4 regions of the Chryseobacterium sp. PvR013 genome follow, and region 2 is predicted to be linked to each of the others. Evidence: riboswitches for the same ligand, from Rfam matches in the RefSeq annotation. Region 2 holds a riboswitch; each other region holds the start of a gene.
What was found. A riboswitch is a leader RNA that binds a small molecule or an ion and turns the genes downstream of it on or off. The one in region 2 is predicted to bind cobalamin.
Positions count from the first base shown of each region.

Region 1 (4,856 bases), 770 kb from region 2:
GGTGTCATTCATAATCTTAATGAACAGCCCATCAGCCCTATTACAGACATCAATGAAATGGACAGTTCTATACCGGAAGCTATTTCAAAAATAAAAGATGACCAGAAGTATAAAAAACTTTTCAGGGAAGCTTATGGAGATGAAACGATTACAGGAGAAAGAATTCTAAAAGCGCTGTCACAGTTTATGGCTTCACTGATTTCTGCAGATTCAAAATATGACAGATTCAGACAAGGAAAAGAGCAGCTAACTTCAGCAGAATCTCAGGGAATGGCTTTGTTCGGTCAGAAATGTGCCTCTTGTCATAGTGGAGAATTATTTACCGATGAAAGTTTCCGCAATACAGGAATGTATTATAACACCGAGTTCAAAGATGCAGGGCGCTACAGAGTTACTCTTAATCAGGTAGACTGGATGAAATTCCGTGTTCCGAGTCTGAGAAATGTAGAATATACAGCACCTTATATGCATGACGGAAGATTTTACACCTTAGAGGCGGTACTTAATTTCTATTCTGATCAGGTAGAAGATAATCCCAATCTGGATTCGCAGCTGAAACAGAATGGGCATATAGGTATTGCTATGAACAGTCAGGAAAAACAGTCGATCATTGCATTCCTGAAAACATTATCAGATAAAAGTTTTATATCCAATCCAAAATTTGCAGAATAATTTATAGAAAACATGAAGAAGATTATAGTAATAATAAGTTTAATCCTGTTTGGGCAATATCAGGCAAAAACCATCAGAGATAGCGCATATATAGCTCCGGACAGCTTTAGCAGATTTGATTTTGATGATGATTGTGATGCCTGTGGCTGTGCTGCAGGAAACGGTTCTTCCGGCTTTGAGTCTTTATTGAATCCACAGTTTATCGGAATCAAATACTTTGCCCAGCATTACAAAGCAAAAGAAAACCTATTTGTGAAAGATCTTACACAGGATCAGTATTTCAATACCTTACAGCTTTGGGGAAAGATTCCTTTAACTAAAAAACTGAGTGTATATGCAAGTCTGCCATTCCATTTCCATGAAAAGAAAACCCAACAGGGAGATATCAAAATCAATGGAATCGGGGATCTTAACCTGATGGGAATTTATCAGCTGATGAGTTCTAAAGATAATTTTCACCACTTAAGCGGAGGGTTGGGTGTGAAAATCCCTTTGGGGAAATTCGATGAGAAAGGAGCTTCCGGCGTTAATCCGAGTTTTCAGCTGGGAACAGGAAGCTGGGATTATCAGGCCGCTTTGAATTATAAGTTTCAGAAAAATAAAGTGGCTGTGTTGGTGAATACAGATTATACCATCAAAACGGAGAATAAGAAAAATTACCGATTTGGAAACCAATGGAACTATGCAGCGACGGGATTTTATCAGGTTGCAGGAAATGAAAAATCCATTTTTTCAGTGAAAACCGGAGTTCAGGGAGAAGTGTATGCCCAGAACAAACAGTTTGATGAAGCGCTGCCCAATACTGCCGGAAGCGCTTTGTATGGAAAGTTAGGATTTGAAGCCTCCTATAAAAGGCTGAGTTTGGGAAGTGAACTCATGCTTCCTATGTATACCCATCTGGCAGGAGGTGATATCGAAGCAAAATCAAGATTCAGTATTTTCCTGAATATTGGGATTTAAATAAAAACCCTTTTGAAAATCATGTTAAAGCTCCTTCGGGAGCTTTAATTGTTTATGAATCATTATTTTAATTGGGGGTTAGGAATAATTTTTTATCTTTGCCGGAATTTGGTGAGCCCTAAAAAGCTCTTAAAAGGGAATCCGGTGAAAATCCGGAACAGACCCGCTGCTGTAAGCTCCGCACCAAGGTTTTTGAAGAATATATCCACTGTTTTTTAATGGGAAGGATTTCAAAAATGGAGTAAGTCAGAAGACCTGCCAGAAAATAATCGTTTGACGCTTTCGTGGAATAAAGCTTAGGACATCAATGATTCTGTGCAGTGACAGCTGTGCTTTGTCGTTGCTTTCTTATATCCATTAGCGTCTTCATTATCCTAAATGAGCTAATGGCGGCAAAACAAACTACTTCTGCAATTCATAAAGCTGTTTTCACAATACTGGTGATCACATCTCAACTTTTATATTCTCAAAAAAAGAAAAATGACACTCTGAAGGAGGAATCCATCAAGGCGATTAGTCTTTATAAAAAGAATTTTAAAGAAATTATTCCGGCACAAACCCTGCAAGGTGAGCAGCTGGAAAGACTGAACAGCCATTCAGTTGCAGATGCTTTGCGGTATTTTTCCGGAGTTCAGATCAAAGATTATGGAGGGTTAGGGGGTTTGAAAACCATTAATATCCGCAGTATGGGAAGCCAGCATGTAGGTGTTTTCTATGATGGAATTCAATTGGGAAATGCTCAAAACGGGCTGGTAGATCTCGGGAGATATTCATTAGATGATCTGGAAGAAATATCATTGTATAACGGGCAGAAAAGTGAAATTTTCCAACCTGCAAAAGACTTTGGCTCTTCGGGATCGATCTATCTGCAGCCCAAAACACCTGTATTTAAAGGAACAAGAAAAACCAATCTCGTAATAAGAGCAAAAAGTGCGTCCATTGATCTTTTCAATCCATCATTCCGTTTGGAACAAAAAATATCAGACAGAGTTTCTGCCAGTTTCAGTGGAGAATTCATGCAGAGTGACGGGATTTACAGATTTCGGTATGCCAAGAAATATCCCGATGGCCAGCAGGCTTATGATACCATCGCAAAGAGACAGGATTCAGATATCAGGGCAAAACGTTTTGAAACGTCTATCAATGGCACTTTAAATAACGGAAGCTGGAATATCCGTGGCTACGGTTATATTTCAAACCGTGGGATGCCGGCACCTATCGTTAACGGCCGTTTTGGTGGAAGAGGAGCGAGACTTTCTGACGAAAATTATTTTGTACAGGCCAATCTGAGAAAAAAACTGTTCCCAAAATTTGAAACACAGCTGAAAGCAAAATTCGCCTACGATTATACTCATTTTATGGATACGGTTCGTTCGCAGTCTATTATTCATACCGATAATACCTATATCCAAAGAGAGCTCTATCTTTCCTCATCCAATATCTATTCTATCACACCCAATTGGGATGTGAGTCTGAGCGGAGATTTTCAATATAATAATCTTGATGCTAATCTTGATAACTTTTCTTATCCTACACGGTATACCACATTGGTGGCATTGGCAACAACCTATCAGTGGAACAGGTTCAAAATTCTGGGAAGCCTTTTAGGAACTTTTACGTTTGAAGAAGTAAGAAAAAACAAAAGACCCGGAGACAGCAGAGAATGGACACCAGCCGTATTTATGAGTTATCAGCCTGAGATCATTCCTGAGCTTACACTTAGAGCTTTCTATAAACGAATTTTCCGACTTCCCACTTTCAATGATTTATATTATACCAATATCGGAAATACCTATCTGAAACCGGAATTTACCAATCAGTATGACGTAGGATTTACTTATCAGAAGAATTATACCAACCATTTCTTTAAAAGCTTTTATGCTAAAGTAGATGGTTACTACAACAAAGTACAGGATAAAATTGTAGCAGCCCCTAACGGAAGTATGTTCCGCTGGCTGATGATGAATCTTGGAATGGTTGAAATCATTGGAGCGGATGTGAATATTCAGACTGAAATGCAATTAGGAAAGGTAAAGCTAAGGCCATTGCTCTCTTACACGTATCAAAGCGCAAGAGATATAAGTGATCAGGAAGACACCTTTTATCGTAATCAGATTCCTTATACCCCATGGCATAGCGGATCATTCAGTTTGATGGCAGATTATAAAGACTGGAGTTTCAATTACAGTGCGATGTATGTAGGAGAAAGATATGATGTGAATCAGGACAATATTCAATACAATTATGTACAGCCCTGGTACACTCACGATTTGTCTGTTCAGAAAAAATTCAATTGGGCGAATCACCAATTTAAAGTGAGCCTTGAAATGAATAATATTTTCAATCAATACTATGATGTTGTCATCAATTATCCGATGCCTGGAAGAAATTTTAAACTTATTCTAAACTTCACTTTATGAGAAAACTAAACTTTTATTTTTTATTTCTGGTATTAGCTTTTCTTACTTCATGCCGTACAGATGATATTATTGTCCGTCAGGAAGTGGTAGAAGGACTTCCTTCAGAAAATACAGCAATAAAAGGTTTTTATATGCTGAATGAAGGGAATATGGGAAGCAATAAATGTACGCTGGATTTTTTTGATTACACCAAAGGAACCTATTACCGGAATATCTATGCTGAAATCAATCCGAATGTGGTAAAAGAGCTTGGAGATGTAGGAAATGATATCAAAGTTTATGGAAGCAAACTCTATATCGTTGTCAATGTTTCAAACAAGATTGAAGTGCTGGATGCCAAAACCGCTAAACGCATTACTTCTATTCCCTTACAAAACTGTAGATATTTAACCTTCAAAGGAGGGAAAGCTTATGCCAGTAGTTATGCAGGTCCTGTAGCCATTAATCCCAAAGCACCAAAAGGAAAAGTAGTGGAGATTGATACCACTTCTCTTTCTATTCAACGTGAGGTGGTGGTGGGATATCAGCCGGAAGAAATGGAAATTGTAGGCAATAAGTTATTTGTTGCCAATTCCGGAGGATACAAAGCTCCCGATTATGACAATACGGTTTCTGTAATTGACCTGAGCACTTTTACTGAAATCCAAAAACTAAATGTTGCCATCAATCTTCACCACATTAAAAAGGACAATTATGGAGATCTGTATGTAAGCTCAAGAGGAGATTATTATAACGTTCCTTCAAGCCTTTATTTAATTGATGCAGCCACAGGAGCTGTTAAAAAAGATTTCCATCTCTCAGTCA
Region 1 is NZ_JAFIBT010000001.1:3,321,493-3,326,348, reverse strand. It holds gene JOE44_RS15185 (cytochrome c peroxidase) at 1-672, shown strand, start outside; gene JOE44_RS15180 (transporter) at 685-1,632, shown strand; cobalamin riboswitch at 1,725-1,910, shown strand; gene JOE44_RS15175 (TonB-dependent receptor) at 2,019-4,052, shown strand; gene JOE44_RS15170 (DUF5074 domain-containing protein) at 4,049-4,856, shown strand, end outside.
Region 1: another riboswitch for cobalamin. It lies ahead of JOE44_RS15175 (TonB-dependent receptor); the one in region 2 lies ahead of prpB (methylisocitrate lyase).

Region 2 (4,856 bases):
ACCTGCTGTCACTCCGGAAAGTGCTACGCTTTTTTTAGGCTTAAATGTTGGTTCGCTATTCGTTGACATGAGTATTTTGTTTAAAAAGGTTATCTAATTTTTGTTCATAATCGTGGTAGCCAATACTTTGATAGAGTTCTTCTCTTGTCTGCATTGTATCTAGCACATTGGCTTGTGTTCCGTCTTTACGGATATGTTGGTATACATTCTGTGCAGCTTTATTGGCAGCTCTGAAGGCAGAAAGAGGGTAGAGGACGAGTCCTACACCTGCATTTTTCAGTTCTTCTACAGTGTACATTTTGATCATTCCAAATTCCGTGATATTGGCTAGTACAAGAATCCCAGTAGCATCAACAAATTTTTGATAAAAGCTTAAATCAGGAACTGCTTCAGCAAAAATGAAATCTGCACCGGCTTCTTTATAAGCGATGGCTCTTTCTAGCGTTTTTTCCAGTCCTTCACTGGCAAAAGCATCTGTTCTGGCTCCGATCACAAAATTTTCATCGGTACGGGCATCTGCTGCGGCTTTAAGCCGGTCCACCATTTCCTCTTTGCTTACGATTTCTTTTCCGGGGCGGTGTCCGCAACGTTTTGCTCCCACCTGATCTTCAATGTGAATGGCAGCAGCTCCGGCTTTGATTAATGATTTTATCGTTCGGGCAACATTAAAAGCGGAAGGTCCAAATCCTGTATCAATATCTACCAAAAGTGGTAAATCACAAATATTAGTAATACGCTGAACATCTATGAGTATATCATCCAGAGTTGTAATTCCTAAATCAGGAATTCCTAAAGACCCTGCAGCAACACCTCCTCCTGAAAGATAGATGGCATTAAAACCAGCCTGCTGTGCCAATAATGCATGGTTTGCATTGATGGCTCCAACAATCTGAAGGGGATTTTCTTTTTCCATAGCCTCCCGGAATTTTAAGCCGGGCGACTTCCAATTTTCATTTTTGATCATTATAATATTTATTGTTGAGTTGAAATTTGTTTGTCATTAAAGAAGCGGAAGAGCTGTAAAGACATCGCTTTTGAGTAAAAAGTAAAAAGTAGGAAAGGAGTTGGGGAATCTTCCCATTGTGCAGATGTCGGGAATTTTGAGAACCTCTGATTGTACAGGTTTGTAAAATAAACCTGTTGGAACTCCACGAATAATTAAAATTGCTTTGGTACACCTTATCCCTTTTTACATTGATTAAAATCCTATAAAAAGTTCTCTGTAAACTTCGCGGTGCTTTATTAAGAAAGAAAAATTACGGAAAGGGGATACGAATGAGCTACAGAATCATGAGAAGTACACAACGTACGCTCATATTCATCTCAAAAAATAACACAGTTTGATAAAAAAATTATCGTACTATATCCATATCGCATCATACCTGACTGTAAGCTTCAAATCGCGAAAGCATCGTCAATACGAAATAGGCAGGTCTCCTGACTTGTAACTGTTTTTATCATCCTTCCCATATAAAAAATATACAGTGGATATCAATTGATAAAAACTTTTTGTATGTTACTTACAGTTGCGCGACAGTTCGTGATTTACACACGATTCCCTTTTAATACACAGCTAAGTGTAACCAGTTTCGGTTGATAAAGAAGGTTTTAAGAACTCCTTGGTGGTAAATATAAGTATTTTATAATAACGAAAAAGATATTTTATGTAATCAATAGTTTTTTTAATTTAATGTATTGAAAATGTTTTAGTTGTAATCTGTGTTTTGGGAGTAGAACAGCTTGTTTGTGTTGTTAAATTAATATAAAACATGACCATAAAATTAAAGATAGTTAATAAATTTGCTGTTCTATTTTTATTTTACAAATCTTATTAACCGAATATAATTGACCATGGTAGAAATTACAAAATTTAAACAAAACTTGAATCTGCAGGAAATTCCGGTAGAACTGGAAAAACTGATCTACTTTCAGAATACTATTTCCTCGTATGAAAATTATTCACAAGGTTTTGGTGTTTTAATTGATGATAAATCCGGATTGAAAAGCTGGAGTGAGGACGAAAATTTTCTGAATAATTTACTGCCTTTTGCACAGGCGAATGGTTCCGGTTCCTTCTATGCCATTTGGAATAACGGAGTAGAGCAGCCTTTAAATAAAATGCCTGTGGTAGTTTTTGGGGATGAAGGCGGTGTTCACATTGTGGCTGAAAATATACTGCAGTTTTTGCATCTGCTCACTTTTGACAATGAAATTTCAGTAGGGCTTGATGAAGCTTATTTTTATAAAGAGGAAGATGATTATGAAGAGAGTGAAGGATTAAGTGAATATTTAGCCTGGATGAAAGGAGATTATGGGCTAAGCCAGATTGAAGAACCTGACTTATTGATTAAAGCTGCTCAGGATAAGCATAAAGAACATTTTGATGAATGGTTGGGGCAATATTTCGAATTATAAATTTTATGATAGCTCCAATAAACAAAAAACCTCACAATAAAAATTGTGAGGTTTTTTTGTGAGCGCGAAAGGATTCGAACCTTTGCCGTCCCGATTAAAAATCGGGATGCTCTATTTTGTGAGCTATAAAAAGATTTTTGATTAAGAGTAAACACAAAAAAAGACTCACTGTTTCCAGTAAGTCTTTAAGTGAGCGCGAAAGGATTCGAACCTTTGACCGTCTGCTTAGAAGGCAGATGCTCTATCCAGCTGAGCTACGCACCCATTGAGTAGTTTTGAGAAAACTACTAAAACAGTCGGGGCGGCAGGATTCGAACCTGCGACCTCCTGGTCCCAAACCAGGCGCGATGACCGGACTACGCTACGCCCCGAATATATAAAAAACAGCGGAGGGTAAGGGATTCGAACCCTTGCGACACTTTCGCGTCGACAGTTTAGCAAACTGCTCCATTAACCACTCTGGCAACCCTCCTTTTTGTTTATTTTTTAATGATCGTTGTTCCGTTATTGCGAGTGCAAATATAGAACAGATTTCTTTATTTACCAAATAAAATTCAAGAAAATTTTGTGTATTTTTGAAGTAATAAATCATTCAAAAACCAAACTGATGCGTAAGACATTATATATCATCGGATTAAGCACATTCGTTTTTTCTTGTACTTCTCAACAAAATGTAAAAAAAAATACATACAAACCGAAAACCCCAATAACACAGGCGAAACCAACGGTTAAGGTAACCCCTCCGGTGGCTCCAAAACCAAAAGTAGTTTCTGATCATGGAGTAGATTTTTTTACTACTAATATAGCAGACCCAACAAAAAATGATAATACGATAAGTTATGGTTCTATTGTATCTGCAAAACCAGGTGGCTATAAAGTGGTAAAGACTTATTTTCCTGCGGTTGCTCAAAATTTCAGGCAACGTTATCTGATATTACATTATACCGCAATTCCGGATGATAAATCTATTACCGTTCTTACCCAGCAGGCGGTGAGCGCTCATTATCTCGTAAATAATACAGGAGATAATGAAATCTATCAGTTGGTAGATGAAAACAAAAGAGCATACCATGCAGGAGTAAGTTCATGGAGAAATGACAAAAATCTTAATGATACTTCTATTGGGATTGAAATTGTAAATGCCGGCTATACTACAGATGCTACAGGAAAAAGAACTTTTGCTCCTTTTAGTGATGAACAGATAAGAAAAGTGGCAGCACTGGTTAAAGATATTGTAACGAGATATCAGATTCAGCCTAATTATGTACTTGCTCATTCAGATATTGCTCCTACAAGAAAACAGGATCCGGGACCTATGTTCCCATGGAAAAAGTTATATGACGAATACCAGATTGGGATGTGGTATGATGAAGCAGCCAAGCAAACTTATCTTGAGGCAGCACAGGCAGACATCACGGCAAGATATAATGAATCCAGCTTTATTTTCCTTATTCAGACTTCATTGCAGAAATTTGGATACGGATTGGAGCCTAACGGAACCTGGGATGATGCGACTAAGAAAACCATTGAAGCATTCCAGTACCACTTCCGTCCACAAAATTATGACGGAATCATGGATGCGGAAACATGGGCAACACTGCAAGCTTTAAATCAAAAATATCCCGTAAAATAATTCAAATTAAAGCGCATCGGTTAGATGCGTTTTTGCTATCTTTAAACGATCAAAAACAGTAAAATATCTGTAATGGAAAATTTCAGAAAAGAAAGTGATTTATTAGGCGAACTGAATGTGCCTTTAGATGCTTATTATGGGGTTCAGACACAAAGAGCTATCAACAATTTTAAAATTTCAGGACAGCTTTTGTCTTCTTATCCGGATTTCATAAAAGGATTGGCGTTTGTAAAAAAAGCAGCTGCTAAAACCAATTATGAACTAGGGCTTCTAGACGAAAACCTGTATTTTAAAATAGCAGAAGCATGTGATGAAATTGTAGAAGGGAAATATCATGAGCAGTTTCCGGTAGATATGATTCAGGGTGGAGCAGGAACTTCCATCAACATGAATGCCAATGAAGTGATTGCCAATATCGTATTGGAAAAATTAGGAAAAAATAAAGGAGAATACGAATTCTGTTCACCTAATGATCATATCAATCTTTCTCAGTCTACCAATGATGCTTACCCTACAGCAATCAAAATGGGATTGCTTCAGATGAATATCGGACTGGTAGAAAAACTAGAAAGGATTATTACCGCTTTCCGCGCCAAGGGACAGGAGTTTCATGATGTTATCAAAATGGGACGTACGCAGCTTCAAGATGCCGTTCCAATGACTTTGGGACAGGAGTTTGAAGCCTATGCTGCTACTTTGGAAGAGGATATTTCCAAGCTCAATAACAATGCAAACCTTTTTGTAGAAGTGAATATGGGAGCAACGGCTATCGGAACAGGATTAAACGCTCCGGTAGGATATGCCACTC
Region 2 is NZ_JAFIBT010000001.1:2,547,748-2,552,603, reverse strand. It holds gene prpC (2-methylcitrate synthase) at 1-69, opposite strand, end outside; gene prpB (methylisocitrate lyase) at 56-964, opposite strand; cobalamin riboswitch at 1,410-1,603, opposite strand; gene JOE44_RS11500 (hypothetical protein) at 1,852-2,415, shown strand; tRNA gene JOE44_RS11495 (tRNA-Arg) at 2,606-2,679, opposite strand; tRNA gene JOE44_RS11490 (tRNA-Pro) at 2,712-2,786, opposite strand; tRNA gene JOE44_RS11485 (tRNA-Ser) at 2,803-2,887, opposite strand; gene JOE44_RS11480 (N-acetylmuramoyl-L-alanine amidase) at 3,023-4,048, shown strand; gene aspA (aspartate ammonia-lyase) at 4,121-4,856, shown strand, end outside.

Region 3 (4,856 bases), 1.1 Mb from region 2:
TCCGGGGAAATGGAACTGAATGACGGGATTACAAAGACGATATTTAAAGAAGGAGAACTCTACTCTGCAAGGAAAAACCGTTTATTAAAATTTGCAAAATATCCGCCTAAAGATGGTGAAATAAGAACTGTAACCATTTATTTTGACGAAGCCATCTTACGTGATTTCAGCCGTGAATACGGATATCAGGCAGAGAAAAAAGATAATATCCCGGCCTTCATAAAACCGGATCAAAAAGCGTTAACAGCCTTTATGTATTCTCTGCTCGCTTATGAGAATCTTTCTTCCACAGAGCTTTTGCGTCTCAAACAAAAGGAAGCCTTACTTCTCATGCTTAATCATGATCCCGGCCTTAAGGATATTTTATTCGATTTTTCTGAACCTTATAAAATAGATATCGAAGCTTTTATGAATAAGAATTTCCATTTCAATGTGAATGTAGAGCGTTTTGCTTATTTAACGGGAAGAAGCCTGTCTGCATTTAAAAGAGATTTTCAAAAGATTTTTGGAATTCCTCCAAGACAATGGCTGCAGCTTCGAAGACTGAAAGAAGCTCATTTTTTGCTTACCCAAAAAGGCAGATCAGTTTCTGACATCTATCTGGATCTGGGGTTTGAAAATTTATCCCATTTCTCCTTTGCATTTAAAAAACAGTTTGGCTATCCACCCAGTGCACTACAGGCCAAATAACTTAGATCTCTTTTAAAATATAACCGGCTGCAAAAATAGAATATAAAAATGAATGGATTCGTATCTCTCACTCCCATTTTAACCCTTTAAAAAGAAACAGATCGTGCCATAAAATCATGCCACGACCTGAATTATTGAATCTAATTATTTTAAAGTTTTTTAAAGTGCGTATTCTACTGAGGCTTCTTTAGCGGCAGCTACCATTGCTATTAAAGCTTTTTCTGTTTCTTCCCAGTGTCTTGTTTTCAGTCCGCAGTCCGGGTTTACCCAAAGCTGATTGGCAGGAATTACGTTTTGTGCTTTTCTCAACAGTTCAATCATTTCTTCTTTTGACGGAACCCTTGGTGAGTGGATATCATATACTCCGGGACCAATTTCATTCGGATATTTAAAATCTGCAAAGGCATTCAGCAGTTCCATCTGAGAACGGGAGCATTCTATGGTAATCACGTCTGCATCCATATCCGCAATATTTTCAATAATATCATTGAATTCTGAGTAACACATATGGGTATGAATTTGTGTAGCATCTTCCACTCCACTTGCTGAAATTCTGAAAGCTTCAACAGCCCATTTCAGATAATTCTGCCAGTCTGCTTTTCTTAAAGGAAGCCCTTCTCTGATAGCAGGTTCATCAATCTGAATAATTCTGATTCCGGCTTTTTCCAGATCCACTACTTCATCACGGATTGCCAGTGCAATCTGCTTACACGTTTCTGAACGAGGCTGATCATCACGTACAAAAGACCACTGTAAAATCGTCACAGGACCCGTCAACATTCCTTTTACCCATTTTTCCGTTTGAGATTGGGCATACTGAGACCAATACACCGTCATAGGAGTCGGGCGGGAAACATCACCAAAGATCACAGGAGGTTTTACACAACGGCTTCCGTAACTCTGTACCCATCCGTTTTTGGTGAACATAAATCCTTCCAGCTGTTCTCCAAAATATTCTACCATATCATTACGCTCAAATTCTCCGTGCACCAATACATCAATGCCGATGTCTTCCTGCCAGCGAATGGTTCTCTGAGTTTCTTCTTTTAATAAAATATCGTATTGCTCCGCGGTAAGTTCTCCTTTTTTGAATTTAGCTCTCCAGCTTCTTACCTCTGTTGTCTGCGGGAATGACCCGATTGTTGTAGTGGGAAACAAAGGAAGCTGCAGGACTTGCTGCTGTTCTTCTTTACGGGTTTTGAAGGCATTTATTCTTTGTGCATCTTTTTCAGTGACCGCATTTGATCTTTGTTTTACCTGATCATTGTGGATAAGAGAAGAGGTTCTTCTGCTTTCAATGGCTTTTTTATTTTCTTCAAATACTTCAAGAATGTGTTCTTTTTCCGTTCCTGAAACCAGTTCTTTAAGCGTCACCAGTTCTTCTACTTTCTGTTTAGCAAAAGCAAGCCAGTTTTTAATCTCAGGGTTAAGGTTCGTTTCAAAATCAAGATCGCAAGGAGAATGAAGCAATGAACATGACGGTGCAATCAAAATCCTTTCAGAGCCTAATTTGTCAACAGCTTTTCTGATGAAAGACAATGACTTTTCAAAATCATTTTTCCAGATATTTCTGCCATCAATTACTCCTAACGAAAGACTTAGGTTTTCCGGAATACGATTCAGAATATCATCCAATTGTTCCGGATTTCTAACCAAATCGATATGCAAAGTATTCACCGGAAGCGAAACAGCAAGCGATGCATTATCTTTTAATCCGTCGAAATAAGTGGCAACAATGAATTTCAGTTTCGGGAAACGTTTTCTTACTTCTGAATACACAGAAAGATAGGTTTCTTTTGCTTTCTCAGTTAAATCCAGAGCCAGAAAAGGTTCATCAAACTGGATCCATTCAGCACCCTGCTCCTGAAGTTTGGTTAAAATTTCCGTATATACAGAAAGAAGATTTCCAGCCAGATCCAGTTTATCAAATCCTTCTTCTTTTTCTTTTCCTAATAACAGATAAGTAACAAGCCCGATAATTACCGGTTTTGCATTGATACCCGCCTGTTTTGCTCCGGCAAATTCATTGAAAATTTTATCTGAGCTTAATTTAAATTGCTGGTTTTTATAAAATTCCGGGACAATGTAGTGATAGTTGGTATCGAACCACTTGGTCATTTCCATTGCTGTAATGTCCAGCCCTTCTTTCTGGTATCCTCTTGCCATCGCGAAATAAAGATCCAGCTCAGAGTTGTTCTTTTTAAGCACCACCTCATGGTAACGTGAAGGAATTGCTCCTACTACAAGGCTCATATCCAATACCTGATCATAATAGGAAAAATCGTTGCACGGGATAAGATCTATACCGGCTTCTTTCTGAATATTCCAGTTTTGATTACAGAGAGTTCTCCCTGTATTCAGAAGTTCTTCCAAAAGAATTTTACCTGACCAATATTGTTCGCAGGCTTTTTTGAGTTCTCTTTTGCTACCAATACGCGGATAGCCCAGAATGTGAGTTTGCATTTTTTAAACTTTTTAATTAAACTTAATAGGAAAGTGCTTTAAAATGCTTCGTTATGTTTTAGCGGAAAAAGTTTCAGGAAAGTAATGACATAGCAGACAGTGTATTTCCTTCAGAAAGAAAAATACATGAATCTGATCTATCATCTGTATGACCCAAAAGCTTCAGCCCGCGAAAGCATTGTCAATTCAGTAAAGGCAGGTCTCCTGACTTGTAACAGTTTCCGTCATCCTTCCCGCTTTTGGCAGTGGATATACCAAGACAGAAACTTTTGGTGTGTTACTTACAGTTGCGCGACAGCTCGTGATTTGCACACGATTCCCTATTAATCTACCTTCAGTAAAACCTTTCCTGTTTGATGAAGTATCTATAAAGAACTGTACTTTTACCTTTAACAATTGCTTCCAGTAAAAGTTTTTAATTTTGTGTAAAATTAGCAATACAGAATAAAAGAACAATAAATAAGGAAAAATTAAGCAAAATAAACTTTTAAAAATAAAAATAAAAGCATATAATTCTATATATTTGATTGTTTTAATCATTTAAAAGAATAATATTCTGTGGAACAACTCGATGACAAGGATTTACAGCTGCTCAGGCTGCTCCAGAAAAATGCCAAACTGACCGTTAAAGAACTTGCTAAAGAAGTGAACCTTTCTACTTCACCGGTTTTTGAAAGAGTAAAAAGGCTGGAACAGGAAGGGTTTGTTAAAAGATATGCAGCCGTTCTGGATGCTGAAAAACTCAACCGCGGATTTACCGTTTTCTGCCAAATCAAGCTTAAAATTCACGACAGATCTGTAGGCTATGACTTTGTAAAAGAAATTCTGGAGATTGAAGAAGTTGCCGAATGCTACAATATTTCCGGAGATTTTGATTTCCTTCTGAAAGTTCAGGTAAGAGATATGAAACATTACCAGGATTTCGTATTTAATAAACTGGGATCTGTAGATTCCATCGGGAGTACCCACAGTACATTTGTCATGGCTGAAGTGAAAAACAACCATGGACTTACCATTTAATTGAACAGGAAACCGGTTTTATTCTTCAATCCATTTTCTGAAAGCAGATGTATTGCTCTGGCTTGTAATAAAATGATCTTTCTGACCTTTTATCTGGGCGGAAAGTGTATTCTTATTGTAACGTTCTATTCTTTCAATATGCTTTTTCTGGACGAGTGCACTGCGGTTGATCCTGAAAAAATCTGAAGCATTGAGCTGGGTTTCAATTTCTTTCAGAGTAGATTCATTCAACAGGTGTTTTTTTCCTGTTGTATCAAAAGCAAAGACAATCCCTTCTTCCGCTTCAAAGAAAGTAATGTCTTCCGTATTGATAAAATAGATTCCCTGATGTGAGCTGACCGAAAATCGTTTCTTATAGCTTTTCTCCACAGGGCTGTTATTTAGTATTTGCTGAAGTTTTACCCAAACATCCTCCGGCTCTGATGCTGTATTTCCCAATAGAATAAATTTATCCCAAGCCTTTTGAAAACGGCTCTGCGAAAATGGTTTTAAAAGATATTCAATCCCGTTGCTTTCAAAAGCATTCATCCAGAAACTGTCATACGCGGTAGTGAAGATAACCGGACATGAAATATTCACCTGATCATAGATTTCAAAGGCATTTCCATCTAATAATTCAATATCAGAAAAAATCAGGTCAACCGTTGAGTTTTTAAGAAAAGCAATGGCTTCTTCTACAGTAC
Region 3 is NZ_JAFIBT010000001.1:1,412,709-1,417,564, forward strand. It holds gene JOE44_RS06400 (AraC family transcriptional regulator) at 1-690, shown strand, start outside; gene metE (5-methyltetrahydropteroyltriglutamate--homocysteine S-methyltransferase) at 850-3,153, opposite strand; cobalamin riboswitch at 3,330-3,516, opposite strand; gene JOE44_RS06410 (Lrp/AsnC family transcriptional regulator) at 3,712-4,173, shown strand; gene JOE44_RS06415 (LytTR family DNA-binding domain-containing protein) at 4,192-4,856, opposite strand, start outside.
Region 3: another riboswitch for cobalamin. It lies ahead of metE (5-methyltetrahydropteroyltriglutamate--homocysteine S-methyltransferase); the one in region 2 lies ahead of prpB (methylisocitrate lyase).

Region 4 (4,856 bases), 2.5 Mb from region 2:
CAAATGATGAAAAAATAAAAAATTATATTTTTATATACTGTAAGGTATTATGGATTCAGGTAAGTTCCGTTAGCACCCAGACCTCCTGTTTTAAGAGATCCCAGTTTGCTACCCGTAGTTGCTGAATACACTACCATTTCACTGTCCTGAGTAAACTGTTTAACATCTGATGCAAAAATTCTTCCATCTATTACATTAAATCCGTAAAGCGTAAAATAAGGACCTCCATCTGCAGCTGTTAACAATGGAGTTGTAGGAATTACAGGAGTCGCTAAACTTGTTGTATACACTTTATTCGAAGAGCTGAAGTATAATTTATCGTTATCAATCTGAAGGTTGGTTGCACTAGGAATTCCTGTTAGTGTAATTACTGGTGTAAGAGTTCCTGTACTTGAAATTTTATAGATGTAAGAATCTGTAGCTGTTGAAGAAATTGTGTAAACATTGGATTTATAAGACACTGTATTTCCAATCTGACCATTCGGAACGGTAATTTCAGTTTTATTGTCATTGGAAGTATTGATATAAGTAATCTTATTTCCAAATCCTGATGAAGCATTTTGTACAAAAACATTTCCTCCTGCTTCTACTGTTTTATCAGAAACGTCAGTCATACTGATTTTACTTACAAATGAATAGTCAGAAGCTTTATATTTCGTTACACTTTTCGTATTGGCTGTGAAATTGGTATTGGAAACGTAGATAAAGTCATTCGCAAAAGTAATTCCTCTTGGATTATCAAGCTGATCAGTAATTACTGCTAACTTCTTGAACGTATAACGGTCTACAACAACAATTTTGTTTGAGTTATTGATCACAAGATAAGCCTTATTTCCGTTAAGACCAATCGTTTGAAGAACATCACCAAGGATTTCTTTATTGTTATAACCGTACACATCATCCTGCTTCAGGCTTAAATCTCTTGTCAGGAATGTTACTTTAGCTCCCTGGCTGTTAAAATTCCCTTCATTAGAGATAAAATATCCGTTCTGATAAGTGATCGGAGAGATTTCAATTTCGTCAGAACCATTTGTACATGAAGAGATATTAAACAATAATACCACTGCAAAGAGTACAGTTAAAAGTTTAGTTATTTTCATAATTTATTCAATTTTATTTGTTAAAAATTTATTGCTGCATACACACTATAGTTTCTTTTCGGTAAAGGATAGAAAGCAACGGTTTTATAGTATGTATTGGTTAGATTATTCACTTTAAACCCTAAAGTATATTTTTTGGCTAAGGTTGCAGAAACACCCATATTTAAAAGAAAATAAGGATCTATGGCATCTGATCTTTTTTCATCACTTGTCGTGTAGGTAATACCATTCAGCAGTCCCTGTGCGAAAAATTTAAAGAAGCCATATTCATAATCTATATTCGCCGTCCCTCTGTGCATGGGAACGTAAGGTCTCTGCATCTTCGTTTCTTTATCAATAGATTTTGCATAATAGTATCCTGCATTTGCTCTGAATTTATGATTCCCAAACTGTTTACTGAAAGACAACTGGGATTCCAGCCCGTAAGATTCAAATTTATTGATATTGGATGCCTGCCAGTAGCCTAAAGCAGTGGGAAGCCATACAATAAGATCCGTCACATTCATATAATAAGGAGACAAAGTAAGTTTGAAATCTCCCATTTTGAACTCATTTGTCATATCAAACTGAGTAGAAGTTTCGGGTCTCAGATCTTTATTTCCTCCCGGTTCATAATAAATATCATTAAATGACGGATATCTGAAATTCTTTGATACGTTAAGACTCACATCATACCATTTCAAGGCACTCCATTTTCCGGAGAATGAATACATAAAAGGAGACTTCACATCTTCCACAAAATCTTTCTTAAATCCACCTTCAAAACGCAGGTCTTTCGTAGCAAAATACCTCAACAATCCTGAAATTGAGCCGATATTTCTGCTTACATCAGATATTCCACTCGCGTACCCTTCTCCTTTATTGATCTGAAATTCTCCGATAAGATTAAAATTCCATTTTGAATTCAGGAAATAATTGAAATCATTTTTGAAGATATAATTTTTCCCGGTTCCACCACTGGATTTAGGTTGATTTAGTGAACCGAAATACTGAAAGTTTTCTTCCGTATAGGCTGCTTTAAAGGAGTTGCTGAAATTTGTTTTGTTCCAGTCCCACGAAAGAAGACTTCTTACACTTTGAGTCTTATATTTTGTCTTTGTTCCTGTTTCTTCATACACAGGATAATGCTGTGAAGAATCAAAAAACTGGCTCTGCCATGAAATTTTATGATCATTCGTTATCTTGTAGGAAGCTCCTGCATTGAACGTAGTATTGTAATAATTTCCGTTTCTGTTAATATAGTTCAGATCGCTTACCTTATAATCATTTTCACTTACAGAATAATTTCCGGAAGCTTTAAAACTGAACCTTTCATTACTGTAAGAACCTTTTACAAAATTATTATAGGTATTAAAAGAAGCAACCTCTGAAAATAAAGAACCATGGAAACCTTTGTTAAAATCAAGGGTATTATTCAGGTGAATACTTCCTCCGATAGCACCACTTCCATACACCACACTTCCGCCACCGGCTTTTATACCGATCTGATCATAGCCGAACAAAGCAATATTATTGATATCTCCCTGTCCCAGAAAACTGGAATTGATATTAATCCCATTCCATACAAATGCTGTCTGCTGAGCGGTAGTTCCTCTGAATGAAGGTGAAGAAACAGCACCACGACCATTTTCTTTAATAAAAACCTGCGACTGAAATCTCAGAAGCTCCGAAAGATTACTGGAGTTTTTCTCGGCATCTTCCGCCGAAATTATTTTTACAGGATGAAAAAGTTTAACCCTGTTCATCTGGTTGTCGAAAACATAAATAGTATCGATGGTTTTCTCTTGTCCAAAAAGAAAGCAACCATACGATGAAAAAAGCAGTACTAAAGATCTTTTTATATCCATACTTTTTTACTTTTCCTCCGAAAGCAATATGTTTTTTTAATTATAATTCCGGCAGGTCTCCTGACTTTCGCATTCTGCTCCTTCCCGTTTTTATACAGTGGTTTTTTGCAGAAACTTTTGTTGCGATTTACAGTTGCGGGGACAGTCCGGGAGTTACACCCGATTCCCTTTTCATTCCAAAATACTGGAAACCAAAATTTTTGCAAAGATAGTTTTTTATATGTATCCGCCCAAAACCATACGTATGCTTAAAAAGCCGGTCTTCTTATGAGGTGAAACAAAAAAAGAACAGCTGCTTTCAATATTGAAAACAGCCATTCATCCCACTACTTTACTATTTATATATGTTACTTTTTAATCAGTTTATAAGTCTCTTTTTTACCTCTTTTCTCAGAGTATTGTAAAATATAATCTCCTTTTGACAAGGATGAAACATCAATCTGTCCTTCTACAGCATTGAATGATTTCACCCTTTGTCCAACCATATTATAAATTTCTGCGTTCTCTATTTTTCCTGTTCCTTTAAAATATAGAATATCAGCAACTGGATTAGGATAAATACCTATGCTGTTTTTTTCTTTTACAGCATCATTGATGGATAAAAATTCAGAAGTATCCAGATAAAAAGCGATCATCTGACCTGAAGCATTTGTTCCTGAACCGGCAATTTTCTTTCCGTCCTGTGAAATAGCCAGAGGAAGTCCCATTGTTACTCCATTCGTTGCAATTCCTAAAGATGCTGCATAATCATTCAGATTAATCCTTCCGGTAGCAGAAGTCCAGATAAAACCTTCTCCGGACATGGGAGGAGCACCAAATGCTCTGTAATATCCGATAACTTTTTTCCCATCAGCAGAAATTCCTGTTGCACCCCCTTTGAAACTGAAAGAAGCATTAGGATGGGTGATATACGTGAGCCCGCTTACAGTATTCCAAACATAGGGATTAGGATTTGCCGATCCTATGATGGTATTTCCGTCTGCAGAAATCCCTCCTGCTTCCCCTACATTATTCCCGTTATTATCAGTAATAAAACTTTCTACTCCATCCTGCCATTTTGCACCGCTTCTCGTACCGTTTGATTCATCCTGCCATCCTACAATCACTGTTCCTGCTGCATTAATTGCATTTGCTCTTGAACTGCGTCCGGAAACAATACTTCCAAGATCTACCATTCCGTTCACTTCATCCCATTTCACAGCGTGGGCATTCGCGGCAGTAAGAAACCCCAGCCCTACAATTGTATTTCCGTTGGTAGTCATTCCCCAGGTAGAGCTTACACTTCCGTCCCATCCGGTAGGAACAAGTCCGCCCCGGTTTACCCAAGTGGCAGCAGCAACATCATACGTTGATATTTCATTAAATCCTGTTGCAGTATTGGTAATGGAAGATGATATTTTAGTTCCGTCATTCGAAACAATAGTTCTTCCTGCAGCCGGATATCCGTTTGAAATAGAACCTATCTGTACAAGTCCTCCTGCTGCATTCCATTTATATATTCCTCCTGCGCTGGTATGCATACTTACCATTCCATTATCAGAAACTGCACCTACATTATAATTTCCTAAACCTATTACAGTAAGCTGCGCCTCTGCAAAACAAAATTTAAGGAAAATACAAGCCATCAATATTTTCATTGACATTCTGTAAAAATTTTTCATATTTTATTATATTTAGCGTTTCGAATTGGTGGAAACAATATTAATACAATATTTAGCCTATCCAAAGAAATAGGCTTTCATAATTCGTGAATTTCAAAAGAATTTAATTTTTAAAACACTCATAAACAAACAGATACAAAACAACATTTTGAATATGGATTTTACCAGAACTATTCAAAAAAACACAAAAAACAAATTACCAGAACAAAAATTATTTCAAAACAGCAGAAAAATATTCCTGTTTATTT
Region 4 is NZ_JAFIBT010000001.1:5,058,700-5,063,555, reverse strand. It holds gene JOE44_RS23035 (DUF5074 domain-containing protein) at 48-1,100, opposite strand; gene JOE44_RS23030 (TonB-dependent receptor) at 1,121-2,947, opposite strand; cobalamin riboswitch at 2,980-3,158, opposite strand; gene JOE44_RS23025 (T9SS type A sorting domain-containing protein) at 3,295-4,608, opposite strand; gene JOE44_RS23020 (AraC family transcriptional regulator) at 4,763-4,856, shown strand, end outside.
Region 4: another riboswitch for cobalamin. It lies ahead of JOE44_RS23030 (TonB-dependent receptor); the one in region 2 lies ahead of prpB (methylisocitrate lyase).